2 regions of the Chryseobacterium sp. 2987 genome follow, and region 1 is predicted to be linked to the other one. Evidence: riboswitches for the same ligand, from Rfam matches in the RefSeq annotation. Region 1 holds a riboswitch; the other holds the start of a gene.

What was found. Region 1 has a riboswitch for cobalamin ahead of J2Y40_RS00880 (T9SS type A sorting domain-containing protein). Riboswitches for the same ligand answer to the same signal wherever they lie in the genome.
Region 2: linked by a shared signal. The riboswitch ahead of J2Y40_RS18300 (TonB-dependent receptor domain-containing protein) and the one ahead of J2Y40_RS00880 (T9SS type A sorting domain-containing protein) in region 1 are both predicted to bind cobalamin.

Annotation. Positions count from the first base shown of each region.
Region 1 is NZ_JAVDUN010000001.1:174,604-182,465, reverse strand. It holds gene J2Y40_RS00905 (BT_3928 family protein) at 1-756, shown strand, start outside; gene J2Y40_RS00900 (TerB family tellurite resistance protein) at 896-1,246, shown strand; gene J2Y40_RS00895 (S9 family peptidase) at 1,273-3,396, shown strand; gene tpiA (triose-phosphate isomerase) at 3,468-4,226, shown strand; gene J2Y40_RS00885 (esterase-like activity of phytase family protein) at 4,476-5,738, opposite strand; cobalamin riboswitch at 5,985-6,175, shown strand; gene J2Y40_RS00880 (T9SS type A sorting domain-containing protein) at 6,254-7,378, shown strand; gene clpP (ATP-dependent Clp endopeptidase proteolytic subunit ClpP) at 7,518-7,862, opposite strand, start outside.
Region 2 is NZ_JAVDUN010000006.1:137,261-145,122, reverse strand. It holds gene J2Y40_RS18325 (superoxide dismutase) at 1-448, shown strand, start outside; gene J2Y40_RS18320 (hypothetical protein) at 452-820, shown strand; gene J2Y40_RS18315 (MbnP family protein) at 1,020-1,847, shown strand; gene J2Y40_RS18310 (cytochrome-c peroxidase) at 1,849-2,886, shown strand; gene J2Y40_RS18305 (transporter) at 2,886-3,836, shown strand; cobalamin riboswitch at 3,999-4,184, shown strand; gene J2Y40_RS18300 (TonB-dependent receptor domain-containing protein) at 4,293-6,323, shown strand; gene J2Y40_RS18295 (YncE family protein) at 6,320-7,453, shown strand; gene J2Y40_RS18290 (cell surface protein) at 7,466-7,862, shown strand, end outside.

The DNA of each region.
Region 1 (7,862 bases):
TTCATTAAAGATATTGTTCTTCTGGCAGGGCTGATCCTTCTGTTTATCCTGTACAGAAAAGAGTTCAGGAAAAAAGATGAGTACAGCAGCACGCCTCAAAAATCTTCCGGAAATTTTAAGTATTATATTCTGGGAATCTTCTCATTGATCATGATCTATATTATGGCTCAGGGCATCATGCATGAACCGATGATTGATTTCCGTGATTATAAAATAGGAACCAACATCAAAGCGGAAAAAGAAAAGATCAATAAAAATCCGTCGGAATACAAAACATTTTATTCCCTTAAAAACCAAAAGACCGGAGAAACAGCCAATGTAGATCAGGACGACTACATCAAAGAAACAAAATACTGGGCAGAAGGTTCCCCATGGAAAATAGAGGAAGGAAAAAATAAATCTGTCCTGATTAAAGAAGGCTACAAATCTGAGATCGCAAAATTTAAAATTGATGATCCTGCAGGAATGGAACTGACTGAAGAAATCATCAATGCTCCTAAAGCAATTCTTGTCTTTTCTTATCACCCGAAAGATGTACCTGCCGATCTTCTTCAAAAAACAGAAGCTAAAGTAAACGCACAAAAAGGGGTTGTAATCTACGGAGTTTCTACTCTTCCGAATACTTTTAAAACCATTAAAAATACCCTGATGGACGGAACAGCAATCAAAACCATCGCCCGAAGCAATCCTTTCGTACTGGTATTGGAAAAAGGAAAAATTGTAGACAAACAGCCTGCAAAAGACTATATTAAATAAAGAAGTGGCTGTCAATCGTTAATGGTTAATAGTGAGTTTTGAAACAATTAATTTCCTATAAATTGACCATTCACTTGCGAAGCAAAATTGACTATTCACGATTAAAAATCAACTATCAAATTAAAAACATACATTAAGAATGCAAAAATCAAATAAATCTATCGCCGGTTATCACCTTTTAATGATCCTTTCCTCTGTAGACGGAGAATTCGCCCCTGAAGAAGGAATGCTTGTACAGCAGTATCTTGCAGACGAGTTTCCGTTCAGAATGAATCTTGACAATGAGCTTGAAACCCTGGCTTTATTACAGCCTGAAGAATGGAAAGATCACTTTGAATTTCACGCACGATGTTTCCACGATGATTCTACAGAAGATGAACGCTTAAAATTTGCTGAATTTGCTAAAACTCTGATCAAAGCTGATAATAAGGTAACCGATGAAGAGCATACGTTCTACAAACTTCTGAAAAACCTGTGGAATATCGCATAGACTGACTCCAGAAACCAAAGTATATCATGAAAAAATTTTATTTAGCATTAATCGCAATAAGTTCGTCTATGCAGGCTCAGAAATTCCCTGTCCTTAAGGCACCCGTTGCCGAAAAACAGGAACATATCCGGGAAATTCACGGTGACAAGGTCAATGACCCTTATTACTGGATGATCGATTACTTCAAGAAAGGAAAAGATTCCACCAAGGTCGTTGACTACCTGAAGGCAGAAAACACCTATTGGGAAGGGATGATGAAAGATACAGAGCCTTTCAGGGAACAGCTTTTCCAGGAAATGAAGGCCAGAATCAAGGAGAAAGATGAATCTGTACCGGTTTTCAGAAACGGATATTATTATTATACGCGCACGGAAGCAGGAAAACAATACTACAAATACTGTAGAAAAAAAGGCAGTCTCAGTGCTCCGGAAGAAGTTGTTCTGGACGTAGATCAGCTTGCAGAAGGACATTCTTATTTTGCAGCAGCAGGGTTTAGCATCAGCCCGGATAATACCAAGCTGCTTTACGGAGTGGATGATGTTTCCAGAAGGCAGTATAAATTGTTTTTAAAGGATCTTACTACAGGAAAAACGACAGATCTCGGCATTAAAAATACCGGAGGTTCTGCTGAATGGGGGAACGATAACAAAACCATTTTCTATTCCGCAAATAACCCTGTTACCCTTCTATCCGAAAAGATCAAAAGACATACTTTGGGAACAGATCCCGGCAAAGATGTAACGGTTTATGAAGAAAAAGACAAAACCAATTTCATCTCTGTCTATAAGTCTAAAAACCAGAAATATATTCTGATTCATTCCGGAGCGACAACGTCTTCTGAAACCAGGTATCTTGATGCCGATAAACCGGACGGAACTTTCAAAGTTTTCCAGCCAAGGATGAAAAATGTTCTGTATACAGTTACACCTTTGGAGGATAAATTCCTGATCAGAACGAACAAAGACGCCCTTAATTTCAAGATCGCCGAAACTCCTTTAGACAAAACCGGAGCCGAGAACTGGAAAGATTTTATTCCTCACAGAAATGATGTTCTGATGCAGGGAGTAAGTGCTTTTAAAAACTATCTTGTTTTCAGTGAAAGACAGAACGGTCTTACCCAGCTTATTATTTTCGACAGAAAGACAGGTAAAAAAGAACCGTTGAAGTTTGACGAGCCTGTTTACACCGCTTCAGCAGCTGAAAACCCGGAATATAATACAGATAATTTCCGTTTTGGATATACTTCCATGATTACTCCTTCTTCCCAGTTTGAACAGGATTTGAAGACAGGAAAGAGAACCCTTCTGAAGCAGCAGGAAGTTTTAGGCGGCTATAATAAAGAGAATTATACTACAGAAAGACTTTTTGCAACGGCAAAAGACGGAACTAAAATCCCGATTTCCATTGTTTATAAAAAAGGATATAAAAAAGACGGAAACAGTCCGCTACTGCTTTATGCTTACGGTTCTTACGGAAGTTCCATGGATGCCTCTTTCAGCAGTACAAGATTAAGTCTTTTAAACAGAGGTTTTGCTTTTGCTATTGCTCACATCCGCGGAGGTCAGGAAATGGGAAGACAATGGTATGAAGACGGAAAAATGATGAAAAAGAAAAATACATTTACCGATTTCATTGATGCCGGAGAATATTTAGTAAAAGAAAAATATACATCCCCTAAACACCTGTATGCCCAGGGCGGAAGTGCCGGAGGTTTGCTGATGGGAGCTATCGCCAATATGAAACCGGAACTATGGAATGGAGTGATTTCACAGGTTCCGTTTGTAGATGTCATCAACACAATGCTTGACGAAAGTATTCCGCTTACCACCAATGAATATGACGAATGGGGGAATCCTAACAACAAAGATGCTTATTTCTATATGAAATCCTACTCTCCGTACGAAAATATAGAAAAGAAAAAGTACCCTAACCTTCTGGTAACAACAGGGCTTCACGATTCGCAGGTACAGTATTTTGAGCCAGCCAAATGGGTAGCCAAACTGAGAGATATGAAAACGGATAAAAACGTACTGATGTTGAAAACCGACATGAAATATGGCCATGGCGGAGCTTCAGGAAGGTTTGATTATCTGAAGGATCTCGCCTTGGTGTATGCGTTTATGTTTAAACTGGAAGGAATTAATAAATAAGAAAACTCCCACAGATTTTGCAGAATTATTGTGGGAAAAATATAAGAGTAAATAAATCAATATATAAAACTATGAGAAGAAAAATAGTTGCAGGAAACTGGAAAATGAACAAAAATGTAATTGATGCACAACAGTTGATGATTCAATTACTGAGCTATAAAAACAACAATGCCACTAATTGTGAAATATGGATCGCTCCGCCTTCTTTATATCTGATGATGGCCAAAGATGTCTTTGAAAAGGATGAGATCGGAGTATTTTCCCAGGATATGAGTGCGCATGAAAGCGGAGCTTATACAGGAGAGGTTTCTGCAGATATGTTAGAGTCTATTGATGCCACCGGATCTTTAATCGGACATTCTGAGAGAAGACAATACCACGGTGAAACCGATGCACAGTGCAACAAAAAGGTAAAGCTAGCTCTTGATAAGGGTCTTATTCCTGTTTACTGTAACGGAGAAACATTGGAGCAGAGAAAAGCAGGCCAACACTTTGATGTGGTAAAAAGCCAGACTGAAGAAGCCCTTTTCACACTTTCTGCTGACGAGATCAAAAAAGTAGTCATTGCTTACGAGCCGGTTTGGGCAATCGGAACCGGGGAAACAGCTACTCCGGAACAGGCTCAGGAAATCCATGCACACATCAGAGGGATCATTGCAGCAAAATACGGTCAGGAAGTTGCTGATGAGGTTTCTATCCTTTACGGAGGTTCTGTAAAACCGGATAATGCTAAAGAAATTTTCTCACAGCCGGACATTGATGGTGGGCTGATTGGAGGAGCAGCTTTAAAATTAGAGGATTTCTCTAAGATTATTGAGGGTTTTAATTAATATTGAAAAATAGGTTTGGGTTAAAGCCAATGGTTTTTTTAATAGCGTGAAGAGGATAAAGCCCTTTTCTATTGAATTGATTTATGATTAACCAGATCAAATGGTGTAAAAACAGCAGATAATATCTGTGAAATTTGTGGGATCTGCGGGGAAATAATTATAATATCATTTCTATTGAACTACACCCAATATACAACAACAAAAACGGCGGAATCTTCGATTCCGCCGTTTTCTTTTAAAAAAATCTAATTATTGAATATCGACTATATACATCGTTCCTTTGTCTACTTTCCCGGTTTTAGGAAGAATTTTGGCTTTTGGGTTTCCGTTTCCGTCATCTAGGATTCCGAAATCATCATCATTGAAAACAGCAAGTTTATTATTTCCCAGATAAACAATCCCTTCAAACTTATCATGTTCATAGCCTAGTTTGGCAACCAAGTCTACGGCTAGTGTTTTGGTTACGGGCTTTATTCCTGCGATGGTAATTTCATTCCATGTGCTTTGTTCCAGCGTTTTGTTGTTGATCTTCATTCCATCTACAGCAGCAACATCAGATCCGGTTACATCAGAAGCATCTGAGAGACTGATCCTGTATACTTTCTTCACACCGCCCTGCGAACCAAAGTTTCCGTCTCTTTCGATGACAAGAAATTCCGTGTTACTGATCGCTGTTATGTCACAGACAGAATCCGAAGTTCCTCCGTCCTGTTTATATAAAAACTGTTTTGTTTTCCCTGTGGCAATATCGAAAGTTACAATTCTGGTTAAAGTGGTATTGGTAGCCAGGGCTTTTGTAGGAACATACATCGTTGATTGAATGGTTCCTACCAGTGTTTTCCCGTCCGGAGTAATACAAAGTCCTTCCATTCCTCTATTTGCTCTCCTTTTGGCTAAAACAGCTGGCAGTTTTCTCGGTCCCGTATTAACGCCTATTGGGCTTATCCTTTCCATTTCCACTCCTTCTGCACTGTAATGGACAATATGCGGTCCATATTCATCAGAAACCCAGAAAGTACCGTCCGCAGCAGCTACAATACTCTCACTGTCCAGACCGTAATTATCCGTTCCTAAAACATTTCCGTTTACATCGTAAGCGGTCTCGCCTGTATTTCCCATCCCCGCAGGATTTGGAAGCCCAGTGATCGGTTGACCGGAAGGATTTTTCAGTTTAATGTATTTAATGACCTCGATATTTCCATCAGCATTGATCTTAAAATGCATAATGGTTGGAGTGAAATCCGGAGCCGGAAATTTTTTCCCGTTCAGATAATCAGTATTGGGACCACGGTCTGTGATAAGATAGAACTCACCTTTTCTGCTTGGATGGGCTGCTGCACCCGAACCAAAACCTCCGTTAATCACATCTACCCCATTTATGGTAGCCAGTTTGGAAAAAGGAAATTCCTGAGGAAGTTTAGAATAATTAATATCCTGGCTGCTTACATTGTCATCATCTTTACATGATGCCATAGCAATAAGCGCCAAAGCAGAGATCAGCAGTTTTTTCATGTTTACTTTTATGGCAGCGAAAATAGACAACAATTGTAAACTGATCTTGAATACAAGAATAAATATACTTTAACAATAAAGCTCCTAAGGTTAATTTATTTTAAACAGAAAAAATATCAGAATAAAATCCAAACTCACCAATTCTTTATTAAATCTAAAAATCATCATCCCAAACATCCTTAAACTATCAAACAAAGTGTAAAAATTCAAAATAATTCACAAAACGACATCAAAAATATACACCCTATATTTGTAACGGTTTAAGGCTGAACCATTGTTCATTAAAAGGGAACCAAGTGAGAAGAATATTCAATTCTTGGGCTGTACCCGCAACTGTAAGCTGTTTAAACAGGAGTACACTGTGCCACTGGATCAAAATCCGGGAAGGCGTATTTCTGATGCAAGCCAGGAGACCTGCCTTACCCCATATTCATCAGAGACAGAGTATTTGAAGTCATTCATTTCTTTTTTCTGAGGGAAAGTTTCGGGAATAAAACTTTTAATTTAATTATATCATGAAAAAAATCTACTTTTTTTTCCTGCTGCTTTGTATGCAGCTCCTGTCGGCCCAGTTTACCGAAAACGACATTAAATTCTGGGTAGGAACCGGTTCTAAAAAAGCCTATTTCATTGCTGACTTCAATGATGATGACAATCCTTCCTCCTATGCCTGGGGATACCGTTTTGACTCGGATGATCTTACCATGGAAGACCTCATCGGAGCTATTGCAGCTGCAGAACCTAAAATAGAAGTGGAGATTCCGTCCGGATTCCTTTACAGCCTGAATTATAACCATCACGTACCAAGTCCGGATGATTACTGGTCTACATGGTCAGGGCCTTCTGCTGAAAATATGACGCTTAATAACGGCGTGAACGGAGATCCGCTCGTCAACGGTAAATGGTACGGGGCCTCTTTTGGATATGGGTTTACCGATAATACACCTCCACTCTCCCATCCATCCCCTCCTGTTGCCGCTTACAATTCTGCCTGGTATACTACCTCACAGATCACCAACTGGATCGGAACAGGAAGCAATTCAAGCCTTGTGATTATTGATTTTGGTACCAACAATTCAAATGGTTCTGCCCATTCTTTTGTTTTCGGAATCAAATACAACGGAAGCATTACTGCTGAACAGGCTCTTCAACAAATTCAGGCTCACGCTTCCTATTTCAATTTCACTTCAAATGGAGGGCAGATCGCCTCTTTATCTTTAAACAATCATTCAGGAATACCTTCAGGAACAAATACCTGGAAGCTTTTCAAAGGAAAAGATCTTTCAGCATGGAGAAGCCAGACTTCTTTGTCACCAACTCAACTGAACAATAATGAATGGCTGGGTTTAAGCTTTGGACAAAGATTACCGTTTACCCCTACCGAAGCATCACAGGAAGTTTTAGGTGTTTCTGATGCTCAGAAGAAGGCATTCAGAATTTATCCGAATCCGGCAAGTGATTTTATTCAGATAGAAACAGCAGATGATATAAAAGAAATCAATATTTATTCGGTTTCCGGACAGAAAGTTCTTACTTCGAAAGCTTCAAAAATTGATATTCAGTCTATGCAATCCGGTGTTTATTTGATGGAGATTAAAACTTCAAAAAATACTACGGTTCATAAGCTTATCAAAAAATAACGTGAGTGCGCTTAACAAAAACCTAACAGGTCTCGGAGACCTGTTAGGTTTAGAAAACAGCACAAAACAACAAAATTCAACGATATAAAACAAAAAAACGCACCGATGGGTGCGTTTTCATTTATCCTTTAAGGGAAAATTATTTTTTCTCTGTAGATCTCTGTAAAACCTCATCTACCATTCCGTAGCCTTTAGCTTCTTCAGAAGTCATCCAGTAATCTCTGTCAGAAGATTTCTCTACCCATTCGTAAGTTTGTCCTGAGTGGTGACCGATAATTTCATAAAGCTCCTGCTTTAATTTCAACATTTCTCTAAGGTTGATTTCCATATCAGAAGCTACTCCCTGTGCACCTCCTGAAGGCTGGTGAATCATTACTCTTGAGTGCTTAAGCGCAGAACGCTTACCTTTCTCTCCGGCAACCAGAAGAACAGCTCCCATAGAAGCAGCCATTCCGGTACAGATTGTTGCTACATCCGGCTTGAT
Region 2 (7,862 bases), on a different contig from region 1:
GTCGGGAGTTTCCAAACTTCCGCCTGCTGTAAGAAATAATGCCGGAGGACACTACAACCACGAACTTTTCTGGACGGTTCTTACCCCTGAAAAAAATACGCAGCCTTCAGCTAAATTATTGAAAGCGATCAATGAAACCTTTGGAAGCCTGGACGCTTTTAAAGAAAAAATGAGCAAGGCAGGAGCTGACCGTTTTGGTTCGGGATGGGCATGGCTTTCCGTTGATAAAAGCGGGAAACTATTCGTTTCTTCAACCCCTAACCAGGATAATCCCTTGATGGATGTTGTTGAGGAAAAAGGAACCCCAATCCTGGGAATTGATGTCTGGGAACACGCTTATTACCTGAAGTATCAGAACAAAAGAGCGGATTATCTTACTGCAATCTGGAACGTGCTGAACTGGAAAGAAGTGAGCAGAAGATATGATGAAGCCGTAAGCAAAAAATAATCAATGAATTTAATTTGCAGCATATTCCTTACCCTTTACATGGTGTTCAGACCCCTGATCCCATTGGCGGAGTATGCTGTAAATTATGATTATATCTCAAAAGTGTTGTGTATCAATAAAAGCAGGCCGGAAGTTCACTGTAACGGAAAATGTTACCTCACTAAAGAGCTTGCCAAAACAAACGATACCGATTCTTCTCCTTTAAATAAAACCAAAACTTCAGGGCAGAAAATTCTCGATACTTATATTCCTTCCGGTATTACGGAAGTTATCACCACTGAAAAAATACCTTTTTTCAACTTTAGCTTCATCTACGAAGAAGCCTATTCATTTCTGTTTCTGAAACACATTTTCAGACCACCGGTTTTTTAAGTTTTTATTTATTTTTATTCGAAAGACTAACAGCAAAAATCACAGAAGTTTTTATTTCAAAAGTTTAATTGCTCTTATTTCATCACTTAAAATAGCATAAGTGTTAAAATATCTTTTGTCTTTTGTCAATCAAAAAAACTGAATGTTTTCGCACATTCAGCACTACTTTTATTTCAAAAATTCAACTTAAAAAATCAAAATGAAAATCTATAAATTTTTATCATTATTCTTTGTAGCCTTTACGCTGGCTGCTTTTACATCGTGTCAAAATCGGGATGACGAGGATCCTCAGGATTCTTTAGCAGGAAATATTCAGGTAAAATTTGAAAACGGGTTTAATAATCTGGGAAATATTGTGCTGGATCAAACGGTACAGACTTCTGCAGCAGGGCAGAAACATAAATTTTCAACATTGAAATATATCATCAGTAATATCAGTCTGATCGATGAAAATGGAAATGAATTCAAATACAACGAAAATAATCCGGACAAAGGGGCTTTCATTATCGATCAGGCAGATGCCAAAGCAGGAGTGATCTATCTGGATCTGAACGGTATTCCTAAAAATAATTATAAGAAAATAAAATTCGGACTTGGGCTCAGTCAGAAAGCTTATCTGCTGGGGCAGGACGGGCAGGCAGAATTCTGGAATAGGGCTAAACAGAAAGGAATGTCGTGGTCCTGGGCTGCCGGGTATGTGTTCGTAAAGCTGGAAGGGAAATATGGAAATGCATCGGCAGATAAAGAATTTATGAACCACACCGGAAATATGGGAAATGTAGCGGCTAACAATACGCCTGATCTTTACCGGGAAATTACGTTGAACCTTCCCGTTACGGCCAGGGTGACCAACCAGATCAAGCCATCTATCCACGTTCTGGCTGATCTTAACCAGTTTCTGAGCGGAACCAAAAACCTGACATTGACTACAGACAATGATATGGCGATGGGTTCAAACCAACATTTGGTAGACGTAACGGATAATCTCACGAAAATATTTAAAGTAGACCATGTTCACAATGATTAATATGCTACCAAGAATAGTGTTGCTCCTAGCTGCTCTGATGAGTTTTACAGCCTGTTCAGAGGAGGTGATACAGCCATTGGACAAAGACGAAGTTTATCCGTTGCAGTTTCCTTCTTATTTTCCTGATATGACTTTTGATAAGACTTCCAATCCGGTTACTAAAAATGGTGTTGAGCTAGGCCGGAAATTATTTTATGAAGGCAAACTTTCCCGGAATAATACCATTTCATGTGGGTTCTGCCATATTCAGGAAAATGCTTTTACCCACCACGGACATAATGTAAGCCATGGCGTAGACGACAGAATAGGAATCCGGAATGCACCACCCATCCAGAATATGATATTCCTGAAAAGGTATATGTGGGATGGAGTGATCCATAATCTGAATGAACAGCCCATTATTCCGATTACAGATGTGAATGAAATGGACAGCTCGATGCCGGAAGCCATTACAAAACTGAAAGAAGATCCGAAATATAAAAAACTTTTTGCTGCTGCCTACGGAGATGAAAATATTACAGGAGAACGGGTACTGAAAGCATTATCTCAGTTTATGGCAAGCCTGATCTCAGCAGAATCAAAATATGACAGTTTCAGACAGGGAAAAGTAAAGTTGACTACAGAAGAATCCCAGGGAATGACTCTCTTCCAGCAGAAATGTGCTTCCTGCCACAGCGGAGAACTATTTACAGATGAAAGTTTCAGAAATACGGGTATGTATTATAATTCGCAGTTTAAAGATCCTGGGCGTTACCGGGTAACCCTCGACCAGAACGACTGGATGAAATTCCGAGTGCCAAGTCTTAGAAATGTAGAATATACAGCACCTTATATGCATGACGGAAGGTTCTATACACTGGAAGCCGTTCTTAATTTTTATTCGGACGGAGTAGAAGACAATCCTAATCTGGATCCGGAGCTAAAACAGAACGGTCATATTGGAATAGCTATGAATAGTCAGGAAAAGCAGTTTATTGTTGCTTTTCTGAAAACGCTTTCCGATAAAAACTTTATTTCTAACCCCAAATTTTCTGAATAATGAACACGAAAACAATAATGGTAATGACAGGAATGGTTGTATCTGTTGGATTTCAGGCTAAAACTGTTAACGATAGCATGGAGGTTTCCAATAATGCTAATAGAATAATACTGCTTGATGACTGCGATGCCTGCGGTTGTGCGGCCGGAAATGGCTCTTCAGGTTTTGAATCGTTGCTGAATCCTCAGTTTATCGGGATTAAATATTTTGCCCAGCATTATAAGGCAAAAGAAAATTTGTTTGTGAAAGATCTTACACAGGATCAGTATTTCAATACGCTTCAGCTTTGGGGAAAAATTCCTCTGACAAAAAAACTGAGTGTTTATGCCAGTCTGCCATTCCATTTTCACGGAAAGAAAACAATGCAGGGAGACATCCGTATCAATGGAATAGGAGATCTGAACCTGATGGGAATTTATCAGATCGTTAATTCAAAGGAGAATGTCCATCAGCTTAATGGAGGTCTGGGAATAAAAGTTCCTTTAGGTAAATTTGACGAAAAAGGGATGTCCGGAGTTAATCCGAGTTTTCAGCTGGGAACAGGGAGCTGGGATTATCAGGCTGCATTGAATTATAAATTCCAGAGAAATAAGCTGGCAGTTCTGATTAATACGGATTATACCATCAAAACGGAAAATAAAAAGCATTATCAGTTCGGAAACCAATGGAATTATGCCGCAACAGGATTTTATCAGGTTGCAGGGAACGAGAAAACCATCTTATCTGCCAAGGCTGGATTTCAGGGTGAAGTATATGATACCAACCGACAGTACGGAGAAGCATTACCCCGCACGTCAGGAAGCGCTTTGTATGGGAAGCTGGGCTTTGAAGCATCCTATAAAAAGTTTAGTCTCGGGAGCGAGATTATGCTGCCTGCTTACACCAACCTGGCAGGAGGAGATATTGAGGCAAAATCCCGTTTCAGTATTTTTCTGAATATCGGGATTTGATGAACAGTTGATCGCTTGGGAAGAGGTGTTTTTAAGTGAAACCCTACAGATATTTTTTTATCTGTAGGGTTTATCTTTTGCTGGCAACAGGTTATTGTTAAATGTTTTTATCCCATTGAAAATCATTTTGTTATTTCATGTTTTGAATGTGTTAATAATTGTTTATCTTTGCCGGAATCTGGTGAGCCGTAAAAAGCGCTTAAAAGGGAATCCGGTGAAAATCCGGGACAGACCCGCTGCTGTAAGCTCCACACTAAAGTTTTTGAATAATATATCCACTGTTTTTTAATGGGAAGGATTTCAGAAACGGAGTAAGTCAGAAGACCTGCCAGATGATGAACGTTTGACGCTTTCGTGGAATAAAGCTTAGGACTACAATGATTCTGTGCAGTGAATGCTGTGCTTTGTCGTTGCTTTCTTATATCCATTAGCGTCATCATTATTCTAAATGAGCTAATGGTGACAAAACTTATTGCTTCTCTGATTCAAAAGGGAGCTATCACAATTTTTGTGGCAGCCTCTCATCTTGTATTCTCACAGTCTAAGGACAGCATCCGGGAGAAAACGATTCTTCCTATTCAGATTTATAAAAAAGATTTTAAAGAAATTCTTCCGGCACAGATTCTTTCGGGGGAACAACTGGAAAGACTTAACAGTCAGTCGGTGGCAGATGCCCTTCGGTATTTTTCCGGTGTTCAGATCAAAGATTACGGTGGAATGGGAGGTCTGAAAACGGTGAATATCCGGAGTATGGGAAGCCAGCATGTCGGCGTTTTTTATGATGGAATTCAACTCGGAAACGCACAGAACGGAGTGGTGGACCTCGGAAAATTTTCCCTTGATGATATAGAGTCAATTTCTTTATATAACGGCCAGAAAAGTGAAATTTTTCAGCCGGCAAAGGATTTCGGATCTTCGGGATCTATTTATCTACAACCTAAAACACCTGTATTTAAAGGAAATCAAAAAACGAACGTAACGGTTAGATTGAAATTAGGGTCTATCAGTCTCTTTAATCCTTCATTCCGTTTAGAACAGAAGATTTCAGATCGGGTTTCCGCAAGTTTCAGTTCAGAATTTGTTCAGAGCAAAGGATTGTACAAGTATAAATACGAAAAGAAAAATGCTGATGGTTCTGTTGCCAATGATACCATTGCCAGAAGATATGATTCTTACATCCGGGCCAAACGTTTTGAAACCGGTTTTAACGGAACCCTTAATGACGGAAGCTGGAGTGTACGGGGTTACGGATATATTTCAGACCGTGGAATTCCTACAGCTATTGTGAATAATGATTTCGGTCCCAAAGGGCAGCAGATGCTGGATGAAAACTATTTTATTCAGGCCAATTTCAGAAAAAAACTGTTCCCAAAATTTGAGACTCAGGTGAAAGCCAAATTTGCTTACGATTATTCCAGATTTCTGGATACAGTTAATGTATCAACAACAGCACTTCGTATCGATAATACCTATACTCAGAGGGAATTCTATCTTTCTTCATCTAATATCTATTCCATTACTAAAGACTGGGATGTAAGCGCAGGTTTTGATTTTCAGTACAATAATCTGGATGCCAGTCTCAGGGATTTTTCATTTCCTACCCGATATACTTCATTACTGGCCTTTGCTACAACCTATCAGTGGAGAAGGTTTAAATTTCTGGGAAGTGTACTCGGAACCTTTGTACATGAAAATGTAGAAAAAAATGCAAAATCTCCCGATAAAACGGAATGGACCCCTTCTGCATTTCTGAGCTATCAGCCCTTTGATTCAAAAGACTTTACCGTAAGGGCATTTTATAAAAGGATTTTCAGGATGCCTACTTTCAATGATCTGTATTACACCATGATCGGAAATGTCATGCTTAAACCTGAATTTACCAGACAGTATGATGTTGGTTTTACTTATCAGAAACTGTATGACCATGAGTTTTTTAAAGGAATTTATGTGAAGGCAGACGGATATTATAATGAAGTGGAAAATAAGATCATCGCAGTTCCTACTACCAATCTGTTCAGGTGGATGATGACGAATCTCGGAGAAGTAAGAATCCTGGGGGCGGATGTCAATGTTCAGGCTGAATTCGATATCAATAAAGTGAAACTGAAACCTCTGCTAAGCTATACTTATCAAAGAGCCGGGGATTATACCGATAAAAAAGAAGACTATTACGGAGATCAGATTTCTTACGTACCATGGCATGCCCTGACTTTTTCCATGATGGCAGATTATAAAGACTGGAGTTTCAATTACAGTTTTATGTATACCGGAGAACGTTACGATGCTCAGCTGAATAACATCCGGGCCAATTATCTTCAGCCGTGGTATACCCATGATCTTTCTGTTCAGAAAAAATTCAACTGGCATTTCCATCAGATCAAAGCCGGTTTCGAAGTCAACAACGTCCTCAATCAATATTATGACGTGGTAAGGAATTATCCTATGCCCGGAAGAAATTTTAAACTCATTGTAAGTTTTACATTATGAAAAAACTAAACTTTTGCCTTCTGGCTTTTTCCATGCTCTGTTTGTTCTCATGCCGGACGGATGATTATGTTATCCCCTCGGAAAAAGAAGAGGTAGGTGCCGGAGAAGATACACCCATCAAAGGTTTTTATCTTCTGAACGAAGGAAACATGGGGAGTAACAAGTGTACCCTTGATTATTATGATTATGCCAGTGGAACGTATCAACGGAATATCTATGGAGAGATCAACCCGAATGTGGTTAAAGAGCTTGGTGATGTAGGAAATGATATTATGATCTACGGAAGTAAAATGTATGTAGTGGTGAATGTTTCCAACAAAATTGAAGTGCTGGATGCCAAGACGGCTAAACGTATCAAAACGATACAGCTGCAGAACTGCCGGTATATGAAATTCAAAGGAGGAAAAGTGTATGCCAGCAGTTATGCCGGTCCTGTTGAATTAAACCCGAATTCGCCACCAGGGAAAGTGGTGGAAATTGATACGGCTTCCCTGGCCATTGAAAGGCAGGTAGTGGTAGGTTATCAGCCTGAAGAAATGGAAATCATTGGAGATAAACTTTATGTAGCCAATTCCGGGGGCTATATGTTCCCGAATTATGACAAAACAGTTTCTGTGATTGATCTTAACAGTTTTACAGAGACCAAAAAAATTGATGTAGCCATTAACCTTCACCGCATTAGAAAAGATAATTACGGAGATCTTTATGTGAGTTCCAGAGGTGATTATTACAACATACCATCCAGCCTGTTTCTCGTGGATGCTGCTACCGGAGCGGTTAAAAAAGACTTTCATGTTGCCGTAAGCGGAATGACGATTGTGAATGACAAACTGTATTACTATGGCAATGAATTCAATTACAATACCCATAGTTATGTTAAAACTTTTGGGATCATTGATGTAAAAACAGAGCAGGTAATCGCAACTAAAATCATAGACCAGCAGTACGCCGACGAGATCAAAGCACCTTATGGTATTGCGGTTAATCCTTATACTGAAGACATCTACCTTACCGATGCCCGGAATTATGTAACCACGGGATATGTATACTGTTTTGATAAAAGCGGAAAATTCAAATGGAAAACCGAAGGCGGAAATATTCCTGCCCATTTTGCTTTTTTATACAAATAATTAAATGAAAAAATGGAAAGAAAAACTATAAATATCATAAAAACAGTACTTTTCTCTTCTGTTCTGTTAGGAGCAGCAGCCTGTAAAAGTGACACTGAAGAAATCGTGGAAGAAGTAACTTTTCCTTCAGAAGTATTGAAAGAATCTTATACGATTGACAGGCTTAAGTTGTTAAACATCGATCCGAAGATCGAAGGAAAGCTGACTTGGAGCATCAACGATTCTATTATTTCTGAAAACCTTCAGCTGGATTTTGTAAGTGCTGTTACCAAAACATACCCATTGACTTTGAAGGTTGAGGCAAAAGGAGCTGTGAAAATTTACAAATCATCCATCATTGTGAACCAGGAAGCAGTGCCTTACAGTAAATATATCAGCAATGTTTTTGATTATCGTCCGGCAGTAGGGC